2 regions of the Caballeronia sp. LZ043 genome follow, and region 1 is predicted to be linked to the other one. Evidence: predicted binding sites of a transcription regulator. Region 1 holds the regulator's gene; the other holds the start of a gene.

What was found. Region 1 encodes FliA, which starts transcription of late flagellar genes. Its sites were predicted from a motif close to CTAAAGTTTNNNNNNNNNNNGCCGNTA; they were not measured.
Region 2: QCE64_RS09135 (DUF4088 family protein) is a predicted target of FliA. The motif match lies at 6,914-6,940, and genes of this name have one in related genera.

Annotation. Positions count from the first base shown of each region.
Region 1 covers NZ_JARUXT010000001.1:2,767,073-2,779,125, forward strand. The annotation lists tRNA gene QCE64_RS12690 (tRNA-Arg) at 279-354, shown strand; gene QCE64_RS12695 (aromatic ring-hydroxylating dioxygenase subunit alpha) at 370-1,362, opposite strand; gene QCE64_RS12700 (GGDEF domain-containing protein) at 1,671-2,684, shown strand; gene QCE64_RS12705 (RNA polymerase sigma factor FliA) at 2,745-3,476, opposite strand; gene QCE64_RS12710 (MinD/ParA family protein) at 3,495-4,412, opposite strand; gene flhF (flagellar biosynthesis protein FlhF) at 4,405-6,216, opposite strand; gene QCE64_RS12720 (thiamine pyrophosphate-binding protein) at 6,540-8,246, shown strand; partial or broken gene QCE64_RS12725 (PepSY domain-containing protein) at 8,325-8,609, shown strand; partial or broken gene QCE64_RS12730 (cytochrome b/b6 domain-containing protein) at 8,594-9,012, shown strand; gene QCE64_RS12735 (branched-chain amino acid ABC transporter substrate-binding protein) at 9,064-10,209, opposite strand; gene putA (trifunctional transcriptional regulator/proline dehydrogenase/L-glutamate gamma-semialdehyde dehydrogenase) at 10,310-12,053, opposite strand, start outside.
Region 2 covers NZ_JARUXT010000001.1:2,004,864-2,016,916, reverse strand. The annotation lists gene QCE64_RS09165 (phospholipase D family protein) at 1-422, opposite strand, end outside; gene QCE64_RS09160 (MATE family efflux transporter) at 780-2,225, opposite strand; gene QCE64_RS09155 (RNA-binding S4 domain-containing protein) at 2,463-2,684, opposite strand; gene QCE64_RS09150 (hypothetical protein) at 2,979-3,443, shown strand; gene QCE64_RS09145 (hypothetical protein) at 3,496-3,756, shown strand; gene QCE64_RS09140 (ATP-dependent helicase) at 3,922-6,051, shown strand; gene QCE64_RS09135 (DUF4088 family protein) at 6,065-6,826, opposite strand; gene QCE64_RS09130 (AzlD domain-containing protein) at 6,992-7,327, opposite strand; gene QCE64_RS09125 (AzlC family ABC transporter permease) at 7,324-8,097, opposite strand; gene QCE64_RS09120 (AraC family transcriptional regulator) at 8,228-9,049, opposite strand; gene QCE64_RS09115 (CreA family protein) at 9,096-9,569, opposite strand; gene QCE64_RS09110 (hypothetical protein) at 9,652-9,822, opposite strand; gene QCE64_RS09105 (FCD domain-containing protein) at 9,854-10,591, opposite strand; gene QCE64_RS09100 ((Fe-S)-binding protein) at 10,734-11,477, shown strand; gene QCE64_RS09095 (LUD domain-containing protein) at 11,474-12,053, shown strand, end outside.

The DNA.
Region 1 (12,053 bases):
TGGCGCTCAGACCGTGCGCCGAGACAAGCCGTGGGGAAAGGCTCGGTCGATTATAGACGGAACGTTTGGACGGCGGCACAGGGCAGCAGCACGACCGGACGGGCGTTTACCCGAATCGTGTGATGCTTGTGGCGCACGCGGGCATTGAGATTGCACCGCCGCGCGATGGACGGAGTCATGGAAAACAGGTATCCTCTCGGATTCGCGTGGGCCTTGCAGCTGGCTTTCTTTGAGCCGCTTGCCTTGTTACCTTGTCAAATAAGCAGCCCACCGCCGATGCGCCCGTAGCTCAATGGATAGAGTACTGCCCTCCGAAGGCAGGGGTTGCTGGTTCGATCCCAGCCGGGCGCACCAATCTCAAGCCCCCCGCTACCCCCCACCCGTCGTCCCCCATCCGAACTCCAGTTCCGCCAGCCATCTCCGGTAAGCCACCGACATCCGGTCGCACTTCTGATGCAACTCCGCATCGAGTTCCAGCGGCAAGCGCTTCGGCCATTGCGATTCGACGATCGGCGTGTCCTGCAGCAGGATCTCCATATTGAAGTCATAAAGCTCCCGATCGCTGTGCGTCGAGTCGTCTTCATGAACGGAGACGAGCCACGCCCGCGTTTCCGTCTCCGACACCGGCGACGCCACCAGCATGATGTGCAGCGCGCCCTGCCCGCCGGCGGCCATCTTCGTGAGGCTCGCAATCAACGGCCGCCTGACGCGATACACATAGTCGATCATCGCGCCGTCGTCCTGCCCCGGCATGCCGGCTGGTTGCCAGTAACGGCACTGCCGCGCTTCGAGACCGCCATCGACCGGAACGACTTCGTAATCGGGCACCTCGGTATGCGCCTGCTCGCCCAGAATCCCCGCGTGCACGAAAGAGAAATGGGCCATGTCGAGAAAATTCTCGACCACTCTCGGCGCCGATGACCTCACCGTCTGCGGTGCGAGATTGATGCGACGCCCGCCGGGCACATCGGCATCCGGATAAAAATCGAGCGCATACTCGGGCTCGCCGAAACACATCCAGACCACGCCGTACTTTTCGTCGCTGACAAAGGTCGTCGCGCAGGCGCGTTTCGGCGGACGCAGTGCGGGATTCGACGGGATATGCAGACACTGCCCCTCGATGTCATACCGCCAGCCGTGATAGGGACACGTGATCCAGTCGCGCGATACCGATCCGAGCGACAGTTGCGCCCCGCGATGCGGACAGTAGTCGCGCCACACATGCGCCGCGCCGAGACTGTCCCGCCACACGACGATGCGCTCATCCGCGACGATGAATCCTCGCGCCCCGCCCTCCGGCACGTCCTCACTGTTGCAGACCGCCAGCCATTCGCCTTGCAGGGAAGAAGCGTTGTTGTGCATTGTCATCAGCCGTAAGCAGGAAGACCGGGAAGAGTCAAAGAGTCCGCATTCGCCCCAACCGATCCTGCAGCGAGATCGCAAAAAGTAGCAGAATAGCGGGTCGCGCGACGGTGCAACCCGATGCACACCTTCACAGCGCCTCCCGCGACCGGGCCGCACATACGAGACAGCAGCACACCATAACAGCAAGAAATCACCAGCCAGGGGTTCATATGGAGCAGGCGCATCAACCGGCACGCCGGATCCAGGCTTTCATCGGGTCCGGGCACCGGAGTCCCGAACGGGAGCAGGCCACGCTTCGTGTCTGGATGGGAACAGCGGTGCTGCTCGCGTATGGCCTCTTCGCTTTGTGGCGCCCGTCGCACGATGCGTCGATGGTCGTGCGGCTCGTCGCCCTCTATGTGTCTTACGGCGCCCTGACGCTATTGGTCGTGAGCCGCGCGAGCGCCATGTCCGGAACGCGCCTGACGCTCACGACCATCGCCGATCAGGCCTTGCTCGGACTCGCGCTCGCGGCTGGCGGCGCCAGCGCGCTGCCGCTCATCTGGGTGATGTTCTGGTTCCTGATCGGCTCGGGATGCCGGTATGGCAAGCGCACGCTCGCGGTGTCCTGTACGACGGCGCTCATCGTGGTGATCGCGCTCGGCCTCGGGCAACCTTGGTGGCATGCCAACCTGCCGGCCGCGATCGGCCTGGGATTGAGCGTGCTGGGGGCTTCGGTGTATCTGAGCGTGCTCGTCGACCGGCTCGGCAAGCTCAATCTGGATCTCGCGCGCCAGGCGTCCACCGATCCGCTCACCGGCCTCTCGAATCGCTATGCGCTGGAGAAGATCGTCAATCGGGCGATGGCCGCGCCACCAACCAGCCAGGACGGCCACGACGCCGATGACGCCACCGCCCTGCTGCTGATCGACCTCGACGGTTTCAAGGAAGTGAACGACACCTACGGACACGCCGTCGGCGATGTGCTGCTGCAATCGTTCGCGCATCAACTCGAGGCGCGCCTGCGCAGGACCGATACCATCGCCCGGCTCGGCGGCGACGAATTCGTCGTGCTCGCGCATCAGGTGCGGGACCGCTCGGCGGTGCTCGCCGTGGCCGACAGCATCCACTCGGCGCTCGCCGCCATCACGTCGGTGCAGGAGCGGGCGGTATCGGTATCGGCGAGCATCGGCGCCTGCCTGCTGTCCGGCGCGACGATCGCGCGCCCGTCCGACATGAACACCGTGCTGCGCGCCGCCGACCGCGCCATGTATCGCGCCAAGAGTCTGGGCGCCGGCAAGACCGTGTTCGCCGAAACCCACGATTTCGAAACCAGCTAAACAAATGGCCCGCATCGCTGCGGGCCATTCGTCTCATGCGTCACGCGTCGAACGTCAGACTTACGCTTCGGCGCCGGTCCACGCCTGCTCGCGCAGCTTCGTGCGCAGACGCGCCACGGCCTGGCTGTGCAGCTGGCACACGCGCGACTCGCTCACTTCCATTACCGCGCCAATCTCGCGCAGGTTCAGGCCGCGCTCGTAGTACAGGCTCATCAGCAGCTTCTCGCGTTCCGGCAGCCGGTCGATGGCTTCGATCAGCGCGCCGCGCAGGCTGTCGTCCATCAGCGCGGACAGCGGATCCGAACGGTCGACGCAATAGCGGTCGAGGAACGGCTCGTCATCGGCGGAACGGTCGAAGTCTTCGTAATAGATCAGCTGCGCGCCGTGCAGGTCCTGCAACATCGACTGATATTCGTCGAGCGGCATCTTCATGTGTTCGGCGATCTCGGTCTCGCTGGCGGACCGGCCGAGGTTCTGCTCGACCTTGTGCACCGCCGATTCCACTTCGCGCGACGTCTTGCGCATGCTGCGCGGCAGCCAGTCGTTGGCGCGCAGCTCGTCGAGCATCGCGCCGCGAATCCGCTGGCTCGCATACGTCTCGAACTGCGCGCCCTGGTCTTCCTTGTAGCGGCCGGCCGCGTCCAGCAAGCCGATCATGCCGGCCTGGATGAGATCGTCGAGATCGACGCTCGCCGGCATCTTGGCGACGAGCTGAAGCCCCAGCCGGCGAACGAGCGGTGCATATTTCGTCAGCGTTTCGGACTGTGAGAGTTTGCCTTGGGCGTTATACATCTTGGTCACCTATCTTGATCACATCGACGCCGTGCTGCTCATGGCCATTTCGTGAAGCGCGGCCGCACGATGCGCCGTCTCCCGTCCGCCCTGCTCAGAGTCGCCAACCGGAATTCGCGCGTCCGCCTGGCCGTTCGCCGCACGCGCATACGGCGCGGGGCGCATCGGCCAGTGCAGGAGCTCCGCCGCAATCGCGCGGTAGTCGCGTGCCGCGGCCGTGGCCGGGAATGCTTCGACAGCGCAGCGTGAGAGTTCCTTTGCCCGAGCGACGCGCGCATCCTCGGACACATATCCCGCCTGCACCAGCGACACAGCCAGATACCGGCTTGCGACGCCCGACAGGTTGTCGAACGCGACCGCCGCATCGGCCGGGTTCTGCACGTGATTGATCAGCACGCGGAACTGGCCGATCGCATGGGCGTAGTGCAGACGCTTCATGCACGCATACGCCTCGGTGATCGCCGACGCGGCCACCCGCGTCACGACGAGAAAGTCATGCGCCTGCGCCGCGAGCGACGAGAGCGCGCCATACCGGTCCAGCTGCGCGTCGATCAGCACGATGTCCGCCGGACCGTCCAGCAACGCACGGCATTGCGCGGCGTCATGGCTGATGCGTTCATCACGCGGCGCCGCGAGCAGCGAAAAGCCGAACGGCGTGCGCCCGGCGGCCTCCGCGAGCGTGCTGCGGCCCGTCATCACCGCGGCAGCCGCGCCTGCATCCTCGATGCCGGTGAGTCGGCTGGCCGACGCCGCGTTGCGGTGCTCGTCGATCACAAGCACATCCTTGCCATGTACCGACAGCGCCGCGCCGAGATTCACCACCGTCGACGTGCAACCGATTCCCGCCGGGCCGCCCACGACCGCCACCACACGCGAGCCAGCTCGCGTGAGGAGCCGTCGCAGACCTTCTGCCTGGTCGAGCACGAACTTATCCAAAGTGCACCCCATGCATGTCGGTCGAGGCACGCGCGGACAGCGCGGAGAGCAGCGCGGGGACTTCTTCTTCGTTCGGCACGAACGGCGAGCCGTCGCGCGGAATGCAGAACGCGCTCTTGATGAGAAAACGCTTGGTCGCGACGTACAGGTTCTCCGGCACTTTCTGTCCGGTCGAGACGTAATGCACCGGCAGCTTGTAGCGGATCACCGTGTCGAGCACGCCGCCGAGATTGGTGGCTTCATCGAGCTTGGTCAGGATGCAGCCCGCGAGCGGCGGCTGGTCCGGCGCGCTCTTGTAGGCCTGCACGACTTCGTTCAGCGTGTCGCCGTGGCTCGTCGCGTTGAGCAGCAGGATGCGCTGCACCGGATGGCCCGCGCCGCACAGCATCGCAATCTGGTCGGAGACCATGCGGTCGCGCTGGCTCATGCCGATCGTGTCGATCAGCACGATATGTTTGTTACGCAGTTCGGACAGCGCCAGTTGCAGGTCGGCGCCGTCCTTCACCGCGTGCACCGACACGCCCAGGATCTTGCCGAAGATGCGCAGTTGCTCGTGCGCGCCGATCCGGTAGCTGTCGGTCGTGAGCAGCGCGACCTTGCTGGCGCCGAAGCGCATCACGCAGCGCGCCGCAAGCTTCGCCGTGGTGGTCGTCTTGCCGACGCCCGTCGGGCCCATCAGTGCGAACACGCCGCCGCGCTCCATCAGCGCGTCTTCGCTGTCCATCACCGGAATGTTGTTTTCGAGGACTTGCTGCACCCATTCGAGCGCGCCTTCGACAGTCTCCATCTCCGGCATGTTGTCCATCACCATGCGCACGAGCTGCGCCGAGAAACCGGCCGAGAACAGGCGCTTGGTCAGCGCGCCGCCCGTCGGGTTGCGGCGCTGGCGCTCGCTCCACATCAGGCCGGCGAAGTGCTCTTCCATCATCTCGCGCATCGACGAGAGTTCGTTCATCACCGTGTCGTTGACGACCTGCTGCATGCGCGCCCGGATCGCCTCGGTCACGACCGCCGCCGCATTCGCGGGCAGGCCTTCGAAGACGCTTTCCGGCGTGGCGGGCGCGGCGCCCGGCGCCGGCGTTTCAGCGTGCGGCGCGCTCGTGTTGATCTTGTGCGCAGCGCGGCGGGCTGCGACCTGCGCGGCTTCGCGCGCCCAGTCGGGCGTTTCGACCTTCTGCTGCACGGCCGGCTGCGAGACCGGTTGTGAGACCGGCTGCGGCGCCGCTTCGGCCCGGGCCGGCTGCTGCTGACGCAGCGCAAACTTGCCGGCTTCGGATTCGGTCGACCGGGCGGTCGACTGGACCGGCGCCTGCGACAGCGTCGTCACCGGCACGCCCATGCCGCGCGCAATCGCGGCCGACGGCGTGAGCGGGCGGTTCGACGGCATCGACGCCTGTTGCGCCAGGCGCTTCGCATGCTCGATCAGCCACGGGTTGGTGTCGGCCATCGTGCGGGACGTGTCGTCGGCGGAGGATGCGAAGTCGTCTTCGTCATCGGCACTCGCGCCGAACACGGAGGAAAACACATCGCCGTTCACGTAGGGGTTCGTGGCTGCCTGCTGTTTCACCGGGATCGCTGCCGCCGCCGCGGCCAGCGCCGCGCGCGACGCGCCGCCCGAACGCACCGCCTGCTCCTGCGCGGCGGGCGAGATCGAAGCGATGTCGCTGTCCGCGACCGCGACGATTTCGACCGAGCCGTCGTCCAGCGTGCGATTCGACAACACCACGGCATCGGGACCGAGCGTTTCACGAACCTGGCGCAGTGCGTCACGGCTGTTCGCGCCGATGAATTTACGAATGTTCAAACTTGCCCCCGATGAGGTGTGATACGGCGATCGTTGCGAGCGAACCGGTCTGTCTGCTTGCCGGTCCCGCTTTTCAGTGAAGCCATTATTGCGAAGTTCCCCTTGGGTCCATCGCTGGATAAAGGGTGGGAAAAAGGGGTATTTCGGCTGATGGACAGTTCGGGGCCCGAACACGGCGCGCCCGCCGCAGCCAAATGTTCCCGGGCGGCGTGTGGCCGAAGGCGCGGCCGAACGCGTAAGCTGGAGGGCACGTCGCTCACCGTCCGGCACCTCTCCGGCATCGAACCGAGGCGTTTCCGGACATTTCAAGGAGACTTCATCGCATGACGTCCGCTGCTTCCGCTGCTCCGTCCGCCGCTCCCGAAAGCCAGACGACCGGCGCCCGTCTCGTCGTCGATGCGCTCGTTCATCACGGCGTCGAGCGCGTGTTCTGCGTGCCCGGCGAGAGCTTCCTCGCGGTGCTCGACGCGCTGCACGACGAAACCGCGCACATCCAGACCATCGTCTGCCGCCACGAGGCCGGCGCGGCGAACATGGCGGAGGCGGTCGGCAAGCTGACCGGACGTCCGGGCGTGGCGATCGTCACGCGCGGGCCCGGCGCGACGCACGCGTCGATCGGCGTGCACACCGCGTTTCAGGATTCGACGCCGATGCTGCTGCTCATCGGCCAGTGCGCGCGCGATCACATGGACCGCGAGGCGTTCCAGGAGATCGATTACCGGCGCATGTTCGGGCAGATGGCGAAGTGGGTCGCGCAGATCGACGACCCGCGCCGCGTGCCGGAATACCTGAGTCACGCGTTTCACGTCACGACGGCCGGGCGTCCCGGGCCGGTCGTGCTCGCGCTGCCGGAAGACATGCTCACCGAGACGCTCGCCGCCATCCCGCCGCTGCCGCGCTACCAGCGCGTGGCGGCCGCGCCCGCGCCGGCGCAGATGGAACGCCTGCGCGAGCTGCTCGGCAACGCACGGAAGCCGTTCGTGATCGCGGGCGGCAGCGGCTGGACGGAGGAAGCCACGCAGGACTTCGCGCGCTTCGTCGAGCAATGGCAGTTGCCGGCGGGCTGCGCATTCCGCTATCAGGACACGCTGTCGAACGAGCATCCGAACTATGCCGGCGATGTCGGGCTCGGCATCAACCCGGCGCTCGCCGCGCGCGTGCGCGACGCCGATGTGCTCTTCGTGCTCGGCCCGCGCTTGGGCGAATCGACGACGGGCGGTTACGCGCTGATCGACATCCCGAAGCCGAGGCAGACGCTGATCCACGTACACCAGGGCGCGGAGGAACTCGGGCGCGTGTACCACGCCGATTTGCCGATCGTCTCGGGCATGCCGGAAATCGCGGCGATGCTGGCCGCGCTGCCGCCGCCGCCTTCCATCGCGTGGGCCGGCGAGGACGAAGCGGCACACGCTGCGTATCTCGACTGGCGCGAGCCGCGCCCGATGCTCGGCGATGTCCAGCTCGGCGAGATCATGCGCCAGCTTGCCCAGACCCTTCCCGCCGACGCCATTCTCACCAACGGCGCCGGCAACTATGCGACGTGGCTGCATCGGCATTACTCGTACCGGCAGTTTCGCTCGCAGGTCGCGCCCACCAGCGGCGCGATGGGCTATGGCGTGCCTGCCGCGATCGCCGCGAAGTCGCTGTACCCGGAGCGCACGGTGATCGCGTTCGCAGGCGACGGCTGCTTCATGATGTCGAGCCACGAGCTGGCCACGGCCATGCAATATGAATTGCCGGTGATCTTCATCGTCGTCAACAACGGCCAGTACGGGACCATCCGCATGCATCAGGAACGGCACTATCCGAACCGCGTGCATGGAACCGGACTCACCAACCCCGACTTCGCCGCCTACGCGCGGGCGTTCGGCGCGCACGGCGAACTCGTCCAGACGACCAGCCAGTTCATGCCCGCGTTCGAGCGCGCACAGCGTTCCGGCCTGCCAGCCGTAATCGAAGTCCGCATTCCGGCGGAACAGAGCACGCCGGGCGCGACGCTCGAACACATTCGGCAGCAAGGCAAGCGTTAGCGGACAAACTTTCAGCCTGCTTTCAGTGCGCTCCCGGTGGCGCTAGAGTAGCCCGTCCAGAACCACCGGGAGTAAGTCATGCTGAAGATTCTGGCGTTGTCGCTGGCGATGGGAATGTCGGGTGCGGCGTTCGCGAAGGCGGATTGCACGGCGCATCCGAAAAGCAAATAGATGAAGGAGTGCGACGCGAAGGCCAGGCTCGAGGCCGAAGGCTGCAAGATCCGCAAGTTCAAGGTCGATGGCAACTGCTACGAGATCTACGGCCACGACAAGAACGGCAAGAAGGTCGAGATCTATGACGACACGAAGACGCTCGCGGTCGTGAAATCGGAAGTGGAACAAGCGTCATGTCTCCGCCCGTGACCCGGCCCACGAGAGTCTGGGACCTCTGGGTGCGGCTCACGCACTGGGTCGTTGCGGGCATCGTCCTCTGGAACCTGTTCGGTCCGACCGATTCCACTCACCGGCTGCTCGGGTATGGCGCGGCGGGTCTGGTTGCCGCGCGCATCGTGTGGGGCTTCATCGGGCACGCTGTGGTGCCTGATTCTCGCGCTCGCGCTATCCGGCTGGATCATGCGGCTCGATGCCTTCTGGGGCGAAGACTGGCGGCAGGAGATCCACAGCTGGCTCGCGGTCGCGGTGGAAGTGTGCGTCTGCGTGCATGTCCTTGCGGCTGTGCTGATGAGTGTGTGGACGCAGGAAAAATCTCGTCGGGGCGATGCTGACGGGCAACATGCGCGGTCCCGAAAAGGAAAAAGCCCCGTGACCGGAGTCACGGGGCCTTCACCCGAAACATCAACCGCGAGAGCTGGCGTGCTTACTTGCCGCCCACGCTCTGCAGCGTCGTCCACTTGCCGCCGACGACCTTGTACAGCGTGATGCCGCCGTTCTTCAGATCGCCCTTCGTGTCGTATTCCAGATGCTTCGCCGTCACGCCCTGCATGTCGGTCTTCGCGAGGAACGGCAGGTACTTGGCCGGATCCGTCGAGTTGGCCGCCTTCATGGCGGTGAACATGGCCATGGCGCCGTCGTAGGCGTACGGCGAGTAGGTCTGCACGTCTTCGTTGAAGCGCTTCTTGTACTTCGCTTCGTAGGCCGGGCCGCCCGGCATTTCGTTCATCGGCAGGCCGGCGAGCGAGGCCACCGTGCCGTCGGCCGAGTTGCCCGCGATCTTGAGGAACGTGTCGGTCTTGACCATTTCGCCCGCCATCAGCGGTGCGCGCAGGCCGAGCGTCTTCATCTGCTTGACCATCGGAGCGGCTTGCGAATCCGCGCCGCCGTAGTACACGAGGTCCGGATTCATCGACTTGATCTTGGTCAGGATCGCCTTGAAGTCGACGGCCTTGTCGTTCGTGAATTCACGGTCGACGATCGTGCCGCCCGCCGCCTTCGCCGCCTTCTCGAACTGGTCGGCAAGACCCTGGCCATAGGCCGTGCGGTCATCGACGATCGCAATCTTTTTGACCTTCAGGTTCTTCACCGCGAACTCACCCGCGACCGAGCCCTGCTGCGTGTCCGAGGTCATCATGCGGAACGCCGTCTTGAAACCCTGCGTCGTGTATTCCGGCGCCGTGGCCATGGCGATCTCGGGAATGCCCGCGTTCGCGTAGATGCGCGAAGCCGGGATCGTCGTGCCCGAGTTGAAGTGCCCCAGCATGCCCTTGATGCCGCCATCCACGAGCTGCTGCGCGACCGTCGTGCCGGTGCGCGGGTCAGCCTGGTCATCGGCCGATTCCAGCACGATGCGAACCGGCTTGCCGCCGATCACCGGCTTCGTCGCGTTGAAGTCTTCCACCGCGAGCGTGATGCCGTTCTGCATGTCCTTGCCGTAGTGCGCCTGCGCGCCCGTCAGCGGGCCGGCGTAACCGACCTTCACGTCTTCCGACGTCTGCGCGACTGCCGTCCCCGCGAACAGGCCGGCGAGCGTCATGGCTGCTGCCAGCTTGGTTATCGTGTGCTTCATAGCTTCTCCTGGTTCCAGTGTGGATGGCAGCGCGTGCCGGGATCGCCGTGCCTGCTGCCGCTTGTTTGAATGTTCCTGATCCGAACGTCCGAGGGGTAACTCAGCCGATCGTCATCAAATTGGCATTGCCGCCTGCCGCCGCCGTGTTCACGCTCACCGAGCGTTCCGTCAGCAGACGTTCGAGCGCATAGTCTTCGCCGTCGTGGCCTGCGTCGGCGAACGCTCCCGCAGCCACGCCCTGCACCGATACGATCGGTCCCGGACGCTTCGCGACTTCCTTCACCAGCGACAGCAGTTCATCGCTGTCGCCTTCGAACAGCACGGCGTCGAAGTCCTCGGCCGCCTTGCGAACCTGTGCATACGGCTTGAGCGCCGCCGGCAGCGACGCCGCCAGTTGCTCACCCGCCGATCCGCCGAACAACGCGCGGTTGCCCGTCGCGAGCACCGCCGCGAACTGCGCGCGCGCGCCGCTTTGCGTCGCCGCCACGCACAGCACCGTGCCGCGCGCGCCGAGCGTATAGGTATTGCGCTCGCCCGTCGGGCCGGTCAGCACCGCCGTCGCGCCCGCCATCACATGCTGCAGATAGCCGTCGCAACGCGCGGCCGTGTGCGGATCGCGCTCGCCGATCGCCCAGTCGCGCAACGCGGTGAGCGCCGCGGCCGGCGTGTCCTTCGTCGCGGCCGGATCGACGGTCAGCGCGCTTTCCAGCGACTTCGGCAAACCGCTCGGGCGCTTGGCCAGGAGGCGTTGCAGATACAGCGCGCCACCCGCCTTCGGACCCGTTCCCGACAGACCTTCGCCGCCGAACGGCTGCACGCCGACCACGGCGCCGATCACATTGCGGTTCACGTAGATGTTGCCCACGTGCGCCCGCGAAATGACGTGCGCGATGGTTTCGTCGATGCGCGTATGGATGCCGAGCGTCAGGCCATAGCCGGTCGCGCGAATTTGGTCGAGGAGTTTATCAAGGTTCGATCGGCGGTAGCGAACCACATGGAGCACCGGGCCGAACACTTCGCGCTTCAGTTCGTCGATGTTCTCCAGTTCGATCAGCGTCGGCGGCACGAAGGTGCCTTGCGCGCAGTGGTCCGGCATCGGCAGTTGCACGACGTTGCGGCCTTTCTCGCGCATCGCGTCGACGTGCGCGTCGATGCCGCGCTTCGCGTCCGTATCGATGACCGGGCCCACGTCCGCCGAAAGCCGGTCCGGATTGCCCACCGCCAGTTGATTCATCGCGCCGGTGAGCATCTCGAGCGTGCGGTCGGCGACGTCGTCCTGCAGGCACAGCACGCGCAGCGCCGAACAGCGCTGGCCGGCCGAGTCGAACGACGATTGCAGCACGTCCGCCACCACCTGCTCCGCGAGCGCGGACGAATCGACGATCATCGCGTTCTGGCCGCCGGTCTCGGCGATCAGCGGAATCGGGCGGCCGTCCGGATCGAGGCGCTCGGAGAGCGTCTTGTTGATGAGGCGCGCGACTTCGGTCGAGCCGGTGAACATCACGGCGCGGGTGCGCGGATCGGCGACCAGCGCCGCGCCCACCGTTTCGCCATTGCCCGGCAGCAGTTGCACCGCGCCCGCCGGCACGCCGGCCTCGCGCAGGATGCGCACGGCCTGCGCGGCGATGAGCGGCGTCTGTTCCGCCGGCTTCGCGAGCACCGGATTGCCGGCCGCGAGCGCGGCGGCGACCTGGCCCATGAAGATCGCGAGCGGGAAGTTCCACGGGCTGATACACACGACCGGACCGAGCGGACGATGCGTATCGTTCGAAAACTCGCCACGGATCTGCGCGGCGTAGTAGCGCAGGAAATCGACGGCTTCGCGAATCTCGGCAATCGCGTTC
Region 2 (12,053 bases), 760 kb from region 1:
ATGCGCACGCGCACGCCACGATCCGCCGCATACAGCGCCGCGCCCAGCAGCAGCTTGCCGGTGTTGTCTTCCTCGGCAATGTAGTACTGCATGTCCAGCGTCTTCGTCGCCGCGCGGGCGAGCGCGATGCGGGCCTGAAGCGCGTCGGTGCCGGTCGGCAGCAGGCGCACCGCGGATTGCTCCGGATGCTGTCGTTCGAGCGGCGTCAGCGCGGTTTCGAGCGGCGTCGCGGTGTCGGGCGGGAGCGCCTGGCTTGCCGGACGGTCGAACGCCGTCGCGGGCGGGCGCGTGGCGCAGGCGGCGAGCAGCGTCGCGGCCAGCAGCGCCGTGGCCAGGCCGCGCACGCCTGACATGATTCCTCGCGGCGCAACGCGCCGATCCTTTCGCACGCCCGGCGCGCCACGCCGTGCTGCTCGCTGCATTCCCCGGCTTTCCGACACTTCGATTCCTCGTTCTCGTTGTTTCGACTGGTCCGTCGCTTGCGTTCTGGTGTACGTGGCGGACGAAGCGTCGTAGCAAGAAGCGTTCTCCCGCCACGTCATCGAAACAATTCTAAGGGGAATCGTGAGGCAGCCCTGTCGACGTCGGTGGCATGGCGAACGAGGAGGGCGGCAAAAGGGCCGGACAAAAAAAAGCCCGCCTGGTCGAAGGCGGGCTGACAACCCCTGTCACAGATGTCTCAAGGAGGAGACGGATTCATCCTAACCATGGACGGGCCGCGCACCAACCAAGCATTCGTGCCATGCATTTCGTCACGTGGCTCATTTGCTTATCAGGCATCACGCGTGGCCGTGCGGGGCGGCGCTGGCATCGGCGGCGTCCGGGTTCGGGGCCGTGCCGGTTTCGATGAAGCGCCGGCTGATGCGGTGAAACCGCAGCGTCATCAGCGCGGCGACACTTGCGAGCCCGGCGGCGAGTCCCCACCACAGGCCCTTCGCGCCCAGTTCGAAATGGAACGCGAGGACATAGCCCGTCGGAAAGCCGACGCCCCAGTAGCCGAACGCGGCGGCGAGCATCGGCACGCGGGTGTCGCGCAGGCCGCGCAGGCAGCCCGAGCCGACGGTCTGCATGCCGTCGACGATCTGGAACACCGCCGCCACGCCGAGCAGCGACGCGGCGAGCGCGACGGTCCGGGCGTTGGCGGGATCGTCGAGTTTCAGATACAGGCCGACGATCGCGTGCGGCACCGTGATCAGCACGAGGCCGGAGCACATCATGAAGCCGACGCCCAGCGCCAGCGCGACGAAGCCCGCATGGCGCGCGGCGACCGGCACGCCCGCGCCGACCCAGTAGCCGACCCGCACGTTCGCCGCCTGACCGATCGCGAGCGGCACCATGAACGCCACCGACGCCACGTTGAGCGCGATCTGGTGCGCGGCCAGCGGCGCTTCGCCGAGCAGGCCGACCATCATGCCGGTGGCGAGGAAGAGCGTGGATTCGACGCCGTAGGTGATCGCAACCGGCCAGCCGATGCTGAACAGTTCGCTCATCAGCGGCAGGCGCGGCCGCGTGCGCGTGACGAAATGGCGATAGCGCGGCCGCAGATGCAGGAACGCGACGAGTGCGAGCGCGATCAGCCAGACGGTGATGGTGGTCGCGGCGGCGGAGCCAAGAAAGCCTTCGCGCGGCAGGCCGTAGGCGCCGTGAATCAGGCCGTAGTTGAGGAAGCCGTTGACGAACACGCCGCCGATCGACACCCACAGCAGCCTGCGCGCCGCACCGATGGCCGGCAGGAACGCGCGCATCATGCCGACGCCGATCAAACTGCCGGGCGTGCCCCAGCGCAACACCGCGCAGTATTCGCCGACGTTCTTCGCCAGCAGCGCCGGTTCGTGGAACGCGAGCAGGATGGCTTCGGCATAGGACAGCAGCACGAAGGCGGGCACTGCGAGCAGCAGCGAGAGCACGAAGCCGGTCCAGTAGATGCTCGGCACGCGCTCGTCGGCGTTGGCGCCGCGTGCGTGCGCGACCGATACCGACACCGACGTCAGCACGCCCTGCAGCAGCGTCACGACGACGAAGAAGAGATTCGCGCCGAGGCCGCCGGCGGCGAGCGCATCGGGACCGAGCGAGCCGAGCAGGATGGTGTCGGTGACGCCCATTGCCATCTGCGAGAGCTGCGCGATGGCGAGCGGCGCCGCGAGGCGCGCGGTGTCGGCGGCGTGACGGGTGAGGCTCGGCGGTCCTTGATGCGCGCGCTGCGCGCGCGTGGTCTGGGCTTGCATGGTTGAGAGCGAATCAAACGGAGAGGACACGGCGGCGTGGCGGCGTGGCGGCGCGGCGTGGGGACGCAAGCTTCCTGACCGTGCCGACGTCAGGATTATTCCGCGCCGTTCCCGGGGCCAGGCCGCGAAACGAAAGATGACAAGCTTATTGCGTCGCGTGCGGCCTGTCGATGACGCGCCGGCTTATGCCGGGCTTTTGGCAAGCGCGTGACGCGTGCGCTCAAGCTTCGCGATGCGTCACGCGGGGGCGCGCACGCGGATGGTCCGGCCGTCGAGTTTCACGACCTGGCCCGCGCGGATCTTGCAGGTCTTACGCAGTTCCACGTGGCCGTCGACGGTGACTTCGCCCATGGCGACGCGCGCTTTCGCGGAGCCGCCGCTGTCCGCGAGACCCATCAGCTTCAGCAGGTTGTGAAGTTCGACGAAGTCGCCCGTGAGGGTGAATTGGAGTGACGGCATGACGGGCGAAGCAGGATTGCAGGAAGTAGGCGTCCATCATAAACCACCGGCGCCGCGCGCCGGGCATGCGCCGTGCTCTTCGCAAACGGGACCCCGGTAAACGGTTCGAAAGCAGTCTGGTTGGCAAATGTAGCCAGATGAAACCGTCGGTAACAATGACAGCTTTTGGAGAACTCGTCCGCGCACCGACGGGTCCGACGGTTTGACTGAAACAGCTTCGGTCATCTTTCCAAATCGACAAACGCCGCGCGGACCGCATTCCGGCGGCACACAAACCAGAGAGAGGACACGCTCATGACTCAAGCTCGCAATCTGTTGATCGGTACCGCCATTGCCACGCTCGCTGCTTCGAGCGCCTTCGCGCAAAGCACGCAGCCGGCCCCCATGACGCCCCCGCCCGCGCAGGCGCAGACCATGCAGCCGGCGCCGGGCCAGATGTCGAATCAGATGCCGGGCAACGCGATGCCCGCGCAGGCCCAGCAACCGGCAACGCCGGCGCCGCAGAACCTCGTCGCACCCGCTCCGACGGACCCGCTCGTGCAGCGCCGCAACGCCAACGCACAGGCCAACGCGGAATATCGCGCGTCGAAGAAGGCGTCGAAGGCCGAACTGAAGGCGCAGCGCCAGCAGGCCAAGGCCGACTACAAGGAAGAGGTCAAGAATGCGAAGATCAATCGCAAGGCCGACAAGGACGCCGCCAAGGCCGAACTGAACGCCACTGAGCCGAGCACGCCGAAGGACACGGGACTGCAGCACTAAGCGGATCACTAAGCGGGTCGCTGTCCAGGCGGAAACGTTCAAGGGAGGACTTATGAAGCAAGGATCGAAGGCATTCATGGCCGCGCTTGTCGCGGCGACGCTGGCCAGCGCGAGCGCAGCTTCGTTCGCGCAGACCACCAGCGACGCGCCGATGACGAAGGCCGATCAGAAGGCGGCGAAGAAGCAGGCGTCGGCCGACAAGGACGCCGCTGTCGCGCAGGCCAAGGCCGACAAGAAGAAGACCGAAGCCCAGTCCGAAGCCAACGAAGCCGCTGCGGACGCCAAGCTGAAGAACGCGAAGAAGGCTGACTGATCGTCTGAACGCGTTGATCGGCGTGATGAGCCATGAGCCCGGTTCCTGTTGGACCGGGCTCGTTTGTCTTTGGGGGCCAAAAGCTGAGCCGTGGCAAAGACTTGCGCGCGAAGGTTGTATGGATATACAGTGTGCGTCACTCTTTTGCCGCCAGTCCCATCTCCCGTGCTCACGCTCCCCGATACCGCCGACACCGCTGCCGATGCCGCCGCCAGACAAGTCGCGGACTATCTCGCGAAGCTCAACGAGGCACAACGCCAGGCCGTCGAATTCGGTGTCGATGAACCCGATCGCCGTGGCGGGCCGCTGCTGGTCATCGCGGGCGCGGGATCCGGCAAGACCAATACGCTCGCGCATCGCGTCGCGCACCTGCTCGTGAAAGGCGCCGATCCGCATCGCATCCTGCTCCTTACGTTCTCGCGCCGCGCCGCCCTCGAAATGACCCGGCGCGTGACGCGCATCGCCACCCAGGCGCTCGGCACGCGCAGCGCCATCGCGCAGGGACTGACCTGGTCGGGCACCTTCCACAGCGTCGGCGCGCGGCTGCTGCGCGATTACGCCGATCTCGTCGGCCTCGCGCCGTCGTTCACCATCAACGACCGCGAAGACTCCGCCGACCTGATGAATCTCGTGCGCCACGAGCTCGGCCTGTCATCGAAGGAGAAGCGCTTTCCGGCCAAGTCCACCTGCTTTTCGATCTACTCGCGCGTCGTGAACACCGGCGCGTCGCTGGCCACGGTGCTCGACCAGTCGTTCCCCTGGTGCCGCGAGTGGGAAGCCGACCTGAAGCGCCTGTTCGCCGCGTATGTCAACGCCAAGCAGTCGCAAAGCGTGCTCGACTACGACGACCTCTTGCTCTACTGGTCGCATCTCGCGGCGGAGCCGTCGGTTGCGGCGGACTTGTCGAGCCGTTTCGATCACGTGCTCGTCGACGAATACCAGGACACCAACCGCCTGCAGGCGTCCATCCTGCTCGCGATGAAACCGGACGGACGCGGCCTGACCGTCGTCGGCGACGATGCGCAGTCCATCTATTCGTTTCGCGGCGCGACGGTGCGCAACATCCTCGACTTCCCCGGCCACTTCAACCCGCCCGCCGCCAGCGTCACGCTGGATCGCAACTACCGCTCGACACAGCCGATCCTCGAGGCGTCGAACGCAGTGATCGGGCTTGCGTCCGAGCGCTACACGAAGAACCTGTGGACCGACAAGGCGTCGGCGCAGAAGCCGCGCGTCGTCAGCGTCGCCGATGAAGCCGATCAGGCGCGCTATGTCGTCGAGAAAGTGCTGGAGGCGCGCGAAGGCGGCATGAAGCTCAAGTCGCAGGCGGTGCTGTTTCGCGCGGCGCATCACAGCGCCACGCTCGAAATCGAGCTCACGCGGCGCAACATTCCGTTCGTGAAGTTCGGCGGCCTCAAGTTCCTCGATTCGATCCACGTCAAGGACGTGCTCGCCGTGCTGCGCTGGGCCGAGAATCCGCGTGACCGCGTCGCGGGCTTTCGCGTTGCGCAGTTGCTGCCGGGCATCGGGCCGGCGCTGGCCGGGCGGCTACTCGACAGTGTGAGCGCGCCGCAGGCGGTGGCGTCGCAGGCCATTGCCGGTTTTCAGGCGCCGGCGCGCGCCAGCGAGGACTGGCCGCGGTTCGTCGGGCTGATGGCGAAGCTGTGCGGCCGCGAATCGGGCTGGCCGGCCGAGTTCGAAATGATCCGCCGCTGGTATGAGCCGCATCTCGAACGCAATCACGAGGACGCGGCGATCCGTATCGGCGACGTGCTGCAGATGGAGAGCATTGCGTCGACGTATCCGACGCGCGAACGTTTCCTCACCGAACTCACGCTCGATCCGCCCGACGCGACCAGCGACGAATCCGGCGTGCCGCTGCTGGACGAGGACTATCTGATCCTCTCGACCATCCATTCGGCCAAGGGCCAGGAATGGCGCAACGTGTTCGTGCTCAATGGCGTGGACGGCTGCATTCCGTCCGACCTGGGCACTGGCAGCGACGAGGAAATCGATGAAGAGCGGCGCCTGTTGTATGTCGCGATGACGCGTGCGAAGGAAGACCTGCATGTCATCACGCCGCAGCGCTTCTACGTGCACAACCAGACGCATCTCGGCGACCGCCACGTGTGGGCGCAGCGTACGCGCTTCATTCCGCCGCATCTGCTGCCGCATTTCGAGGCGGCGGCCTGGCCGCCGGTCGTCGCGCCCGCGGCGCCGACGGCGGCGGGGCTGGCGGCAGCCGCGAAGGCCAAGCTGGATATCGCGGCGCGCCTTAAGGGAATGTGGGAGTAAGAAGGGCGCGCGATCAGCGCTGCGCGCGCGAGGCGCGCGGCGTGCGCGGCGGCGAGAAGATGCTGCGCAGCCAGGCGGCGAAGCGCGTGTAGCCGTCGTAAGGCTCTTCGACAAACAATTCCGGGCGCAGCGAGCGCAGCATTTCGAGCACTTGCTGCGCTTCCTGTTTCTGGATCGAGCCATACACGATGCCGAGCCGCAGCAGGCAGCGCAGTTCACCGAGCTTCTCGCGCGCCGTCGAGCCGATGCTCGTTTCCACCGAAATCTTCATTTCGTAGACGCGCTGGCGCAGCGAATCGGCGAGGCGCCATGCGGGCGTCTGCATCTTCTCTTCCACTTCGCGAATGTCCGCCGCCGCGGACTTGATCTGCGAGGCCAGCATGTCCACTTGCGACACGTCGCCCTTGGCTTCGGTGACGATGGCCGCCGCCCATTCGCGCGACGCCTTGACGAGATCTTCCGCGGTCCAGTCGGCGCGAATCGCGAACGCGAAGCCATGTTCGGCCGCTTGGCGGATCAGGATCTCGACGACATCCGGAAACTCCTTGTCGAGCGCGCGCTTGGCCCACGCGTACTGGCCGTGCGAGAGCATGCGCTGCACGGCCTGCTCGGTGAGCGGCGTGTGGTTGTCGAGCAGGATCGCCCGCAGGAAGTCTTCGAACGACGGTGTGACGAACTGCGGATCCAGCTTCAGCGACAGACGCAGGAAGGCGTCGAAGTCGCGCTGCAAGGAAGCGATCGTCTCTTCGCGGAGCGAAAGGGTGATTTGACGCATGTTGGTTCCCGGTTCCGCTTCCGGATGCGCCGGAAGCGGGTGATGCTGGTGGCCCCGCTTCTGTGGGCGGAGGCCATTCGCTTCTGATATCGGCGCGGGTTCCGGGAACTTGAGGCTTTTTTCACGCTTTTTGAAAGCGATTTGCCGGCCGATGGAGGGAAAATGTTAGCGCAACACCAGCAGTTGCCAGACGAAGAACACGATCAGAGACACCGCAATCGTCAACAGCGGCCGTTTGCTCAGCACGCATACGATGACCGCCACGAGCGCCGCCACCAGCTGCGGATTGCGCCAGGTGATCTCGGCGCCGGCGCCGTGCGGCGAAACCGTCATTGGCACGATGATGGCGGTCAGCACCGTCACGGGCACGAACGAAAGCGCGGTGCGCACAATGGGCGGGAAGGGCAGGCGCTCGCCGAGCACGAACACCGCGGCGCGGATCGTGAAGGTGACCACGGCCATGCCGAGAATGAGCAGCACGTAGTTCGAGGCCGCATTCATTGCGCGTGCTCCCTCGAAGCTTGCTTGCGTTGCACGCGCTGGTCCCGCAGCGTGAGCATCATGCCGACCGCCACGCCCACGAGCACCGCCGCGAGCAGGCCCAGCTTGTACGGCCAGTCCTGCCACGCGAACGACAGCACGCCCGAGGCCAGCGCCGCCGCGACGAAACGCACCGCGACGAGCTGCGGCACGATGATCGCGATAAAGGTGGCGACCATCGCGAAGTCGAGTCCGAGCGACTTGAGGCCGGGAAACGCCGCGCCGAACAGCAGGCCGATGAGCGTCCACGCCTGCCAGTTCAGATACATCGCGACGCCGGAGCCGAAGAAATAGTGCGGTCCGATCTCACCGGGATTGCGCTTCTGATAGTGCGCGTAGGCGACGGCGAAGACTTCGTCGGTGAGCACGGCGGCGAGCGCCCAGCGCCAGCGTTGCGGCAGATGCGCGACATACGGCGCAAGCGTCGCGGAATAGAGCACATGACGGAGATTGACGACGAGCGTCGTCGCCCAGATGACGGCGAAGCTCGCATGCGACGCGATCAACCCGACCGCGATGAATTGCGCCGATCCGGCGAACACGGCGAGCGACATCAGCTGCCCGTGCCACAGCGAGAGCGGGCTGGCCGTGACGAGCGTGCCGAAGATCACGCCGAAGGGCGCGGCGCCGATCATCATTGGAAGGGTGTCGCGGGCGCCGGCGGCGAATTCGCGCAGTGCCTGGCCGGATGGCGGCGTGGATGGTCGAGTAGCGTGCCGTGCGGACTGCATGGCGGACGATTGTGCGGATGTTGCCTTCAAGATTTCCTCCTGTGGCAGCGAGGATACGCAACGCGGTGTCCGGATGGCTTGTACGTTCTTGCGCTTGCCGGCGCTTCCGCTGTGGCTGGTTGCCGGACGCTCAGCGCCAGCGGCCCGGCGGCACACCGAACGCGCGCTTGAAGTGGCGCGTGAAGTGACTCTGGTCGGTGAAGCCGCTGGCGGCTGCGACGTCGGTGACCGACGCGCCCGACCGCAGCGCGGGCAGCGCCCGCACGATACGCATCTGGTTGCGCCAGGCGTGCGGCGCGAGACCGGTCGTGCGCGCGAACAGACGGGCGGCGTGAAAGGTCGACAGGCCCACCGTGCGCGCCAGTTCGGCGAGCGTGACGGGTTCGAGCAGGTCGTCGGCGAGACGCGACTTCATGGTTTCGACGCGCTGCGCGTCGGCGGCGAGCGACGGCGCCCCCACATGTTCCAGCGCGTGCCGGCCGACCAGCGTGGTGACGGCATCGACGAGAGCCAGTTCGGCCTCGAGCGGATCCGCGCCGCGCTCCAGCAGGCGATGCGCATGCACGAGGCGGCGCGCGAGATCGGCGTCGCGGATGATGTGATCCGGAAACCGGGGCGCGACGGCGCGCTGTCCGCACAGATCGTGCGCCAGGTCCTCGACGAACGGCACCGGCAAATAGAACACGCGATAACGCCAGCCGACATCGACTGCCCGCGCGCCCGTATGCACTTCGCCCGGATTGATCACAGGCACCGAACCGGTTTCCGCCACGTGGTGCGCGCCGCGATAGTCGAAGCATTCCGCGCCGGCCTCGATCACCGGCACCGTGTAGGCGTCGTGCCAGTGCGGCGTGAATTCGTGGTCGTAGTATTCCGCGGTCACCATGTCCGCGTCCGGCACGAGCGGCGAGCGCCAGTAGCGTGCGGCATCGCGGAAATGGGCGGCGTTCATGGCGTAAGGGCGGGTAAAGGAGGGAAACCGTCAGTCTATAACGTTGTCACTTCACCGGTATGGTCGTGCCTTCCGGCACCGGCACGGCGGTTACGCTGTTCTTCGGACTGCCGGTCGCGATGCGGTCGCTGTAAGTGAGATAGACGAGCGTGTTGCGCTTCGTATCGACCACGCGCACCACGTGCAGGGTTTTGAAGATGAACGACATGCCCGCCGAGAAGACGTCGGTCTTCTGCTTGAGCGGCTGGGAGAATCTGATCGGGCCGACTTGGCGACATGCGATCGACGCTTCGGTCGGATCTTCCGCGATGCCCAGCGTGCCCTTCACGCCTCCCGTGCGCGCCCGCGAAACGTAGCAGGTCACGCCTTGCACGAGCGGGTCGTCGTAGGCATCGACGGTGACGCGGTCAGAGCCTGTGAAACGGAAGTTGGTATTGACGCTGGCGATTTCCTCGGCATGCGCGAGTCCCGCGCCGTAGAAGGAGGCCAGCAGTGCGAAAGCGAGGACGGGACGCTTCATCGACATCATCCGGAAAAGAAGAGGGGCGTCGTATTGTATCGACGCCCCTGGGTTCTTTCGATGTGTCGCACATCGGGTCCGTTCAATGGAAGATCAGGTAGAGAATCACCAGAACCACCACCGGCACGCCGAGCAGCCATCCGAGCAAGTAAGGCATGTTGTCCTCCTTCGCGTGTTTGTTTTTGACGGTTCCAGTATCGCGAAGGCGGCGCATGCACGTTAGCCGTGCAAGTCCGAAAGCTTTGTAGGTCATGTCCTATCTCGAGCTTACGTAATCATTACGCTTAAGCCCGCTTGCGCGCCGGACGATCGCGATAAAGCGTCCGCACATAGTCCAGATGCTCGCCTGCGCATTCCCGCGCCCGTGAAGGGTTGCGCGAGACGATCGCATCGAACATCGCGCGATGCTGCGCCATCAGGTTGGCCTCGACTTCGTCGTCGTAGTCGACCAGCCGATGCGACGTCAGCATCGATTCGCGCACCAGCTCGTTCAACCCATGCATGACGTGCGTCAGCGCGACGTTGTGCGTGGCATCGGCGATGGCCAGATGGAAGGCCGCGTCCTTCTCCGCGATGCGCGTGCTCTTGCTGGCCACCGCGGCCTCGAGCGCACCGAACGCGGCGGCGATACGCGCCAGATCGGCCTCGGTGGCGCGCTCGGCGGCGTAGGCCGTGGACAGGGTCTCCAGCCCGTGACGCAGTTCCAGCACGTCGGCGCTCGCGTCCGGCTGCTGATCGAGCAACGCGGCAAGCGGGCGCGACACCAGCGGCGCCGTCACATCCGATACGACGAAACCTCCGCGCCCCGCCGCGCGGATGAAGCCATCGGATTCCAGCCGGATCAGCGCCTCGCGCAGCGACGGACGCGACACGTTCAGCTGTTCGGCGAGGTCGCGTTCGGCGGGCAGGCGCTGGCCGGGCAGCAACGTGCCGTTCGAGATCAACTCGCGAATCTGTCCGGACACGACGTCCGAGATGCGCACGCGGGCGTAGGAATGCGATTGGACGGGCTGGAAGGTCATCGATTGATGCAGACGGGACGTGGAAAACTCGGAGGTGCCCGAGTTTGACACGAAACACGCATCTCTTTAAAGTCTTGGTCAGACCAAGCTTACCAAAAAGACTCGTCCCCGTTCCCGCAATCGATATCCGCCATCGGTCCTCATGAAAGTCGCCCTCTTCGTGCCTTGTTTCATCGACGCCTTCTATCCGCAAGTCGGTATCGCCACGCTGGAACTGCTCGAACGGCTCGGGCTCGATGTCGACTATCCGCAGGACCAGACCTGTTGCGGCCAGCCGATGGCCAACAGCGGCGCACACAAGGACGCCGCCGGCGCGGAACGCGTGTTCGCGCGCAATTTCGCCGACTGTGACTACGTGGTGGGGCCGTCGGCGAGCTGCACGCATCACGTGCGCGAGCACTTCACCGCGATCGAGCAGACCAGCGCGGTGCAGAAGGTGCGGCGCAGCACGTTCGAACTGGTCGAGTTCCTTCACGACGTGCTCGGCGTGCGCGAGTTTCCGTGGGCCGAGTTTCCACACCGCGTCGGGCTGCACAACAGTTGCAGCGCGGTGCGGCATCTGCGAGAGACGTCGAATTCCGAAGTCGCGGGCACGCCGTACTCGAAGCCGCGCGCGTTGCTGGAAGGCGTGAAGGGCATCGAGTTCGTCACGCCCGCGCGTCCCGACGAATGCTGCGGCTTCGGCGGCACCTTCTCCGTGACCGAGGCGGCCGTCTCCGTGCGCATGGGGCAGGACAAGGTGAGCGATCACGTCGGCGCGGGCGCGGAGTACATCGTGTCGGGCGACATGTCGTGCCTGATGCACCAGCAGGGCTGCGCGGAACGCATGAAAGTAGAGGCGAAGTTCATCCATATCGCGCAGGTGCTGAACGGAGCGCGCGCATGAGCAAGACCATCCGTATCGATCACGCGAAGGCAGCCAGCGCGTTCCTGCAGAAACCGGATCACGTCGCGTTCCATGACAAGCGCCTGTGGGACTTGCGCACCAAGCGCGATGCGCAGGCGCACGGCATCGCCGAATGGGAAACGATGCGCGATCTGGCGTCGGGCATCAAGGAACACACGCTGTCGCATCTCGCGGACTACCTCGCGCAGTTCGCCGATCAGGCCGAGAAGAACGGCGTGACCGTGCATTTCGCGGCGAACGCGCAGGAACACAACGAGCTCGTCTACCAGCTGATGAGCGAGCGCGGCATGACCGCCCTCGTGAAGAGCAAGTCGATGCTCACCGACGAATGCTACATGCGCGACTATCTCGAGCCGCGCGGCATCACGGTGATGGAGACGGACCTCGGCGAGCGCATCCAGCAGCTCGATCACCAGGATCCGAGCCACATGGTGGTGCCGGCCGTCCACAAGTTGCGCGCGGACGTGGCGGAACTGTTCGGGCGCACCATCGGCACCGATCCCGCGAACAGCGACATCCACTATCTCGCGGAAAGCCAGCGCATGAACACGCGGC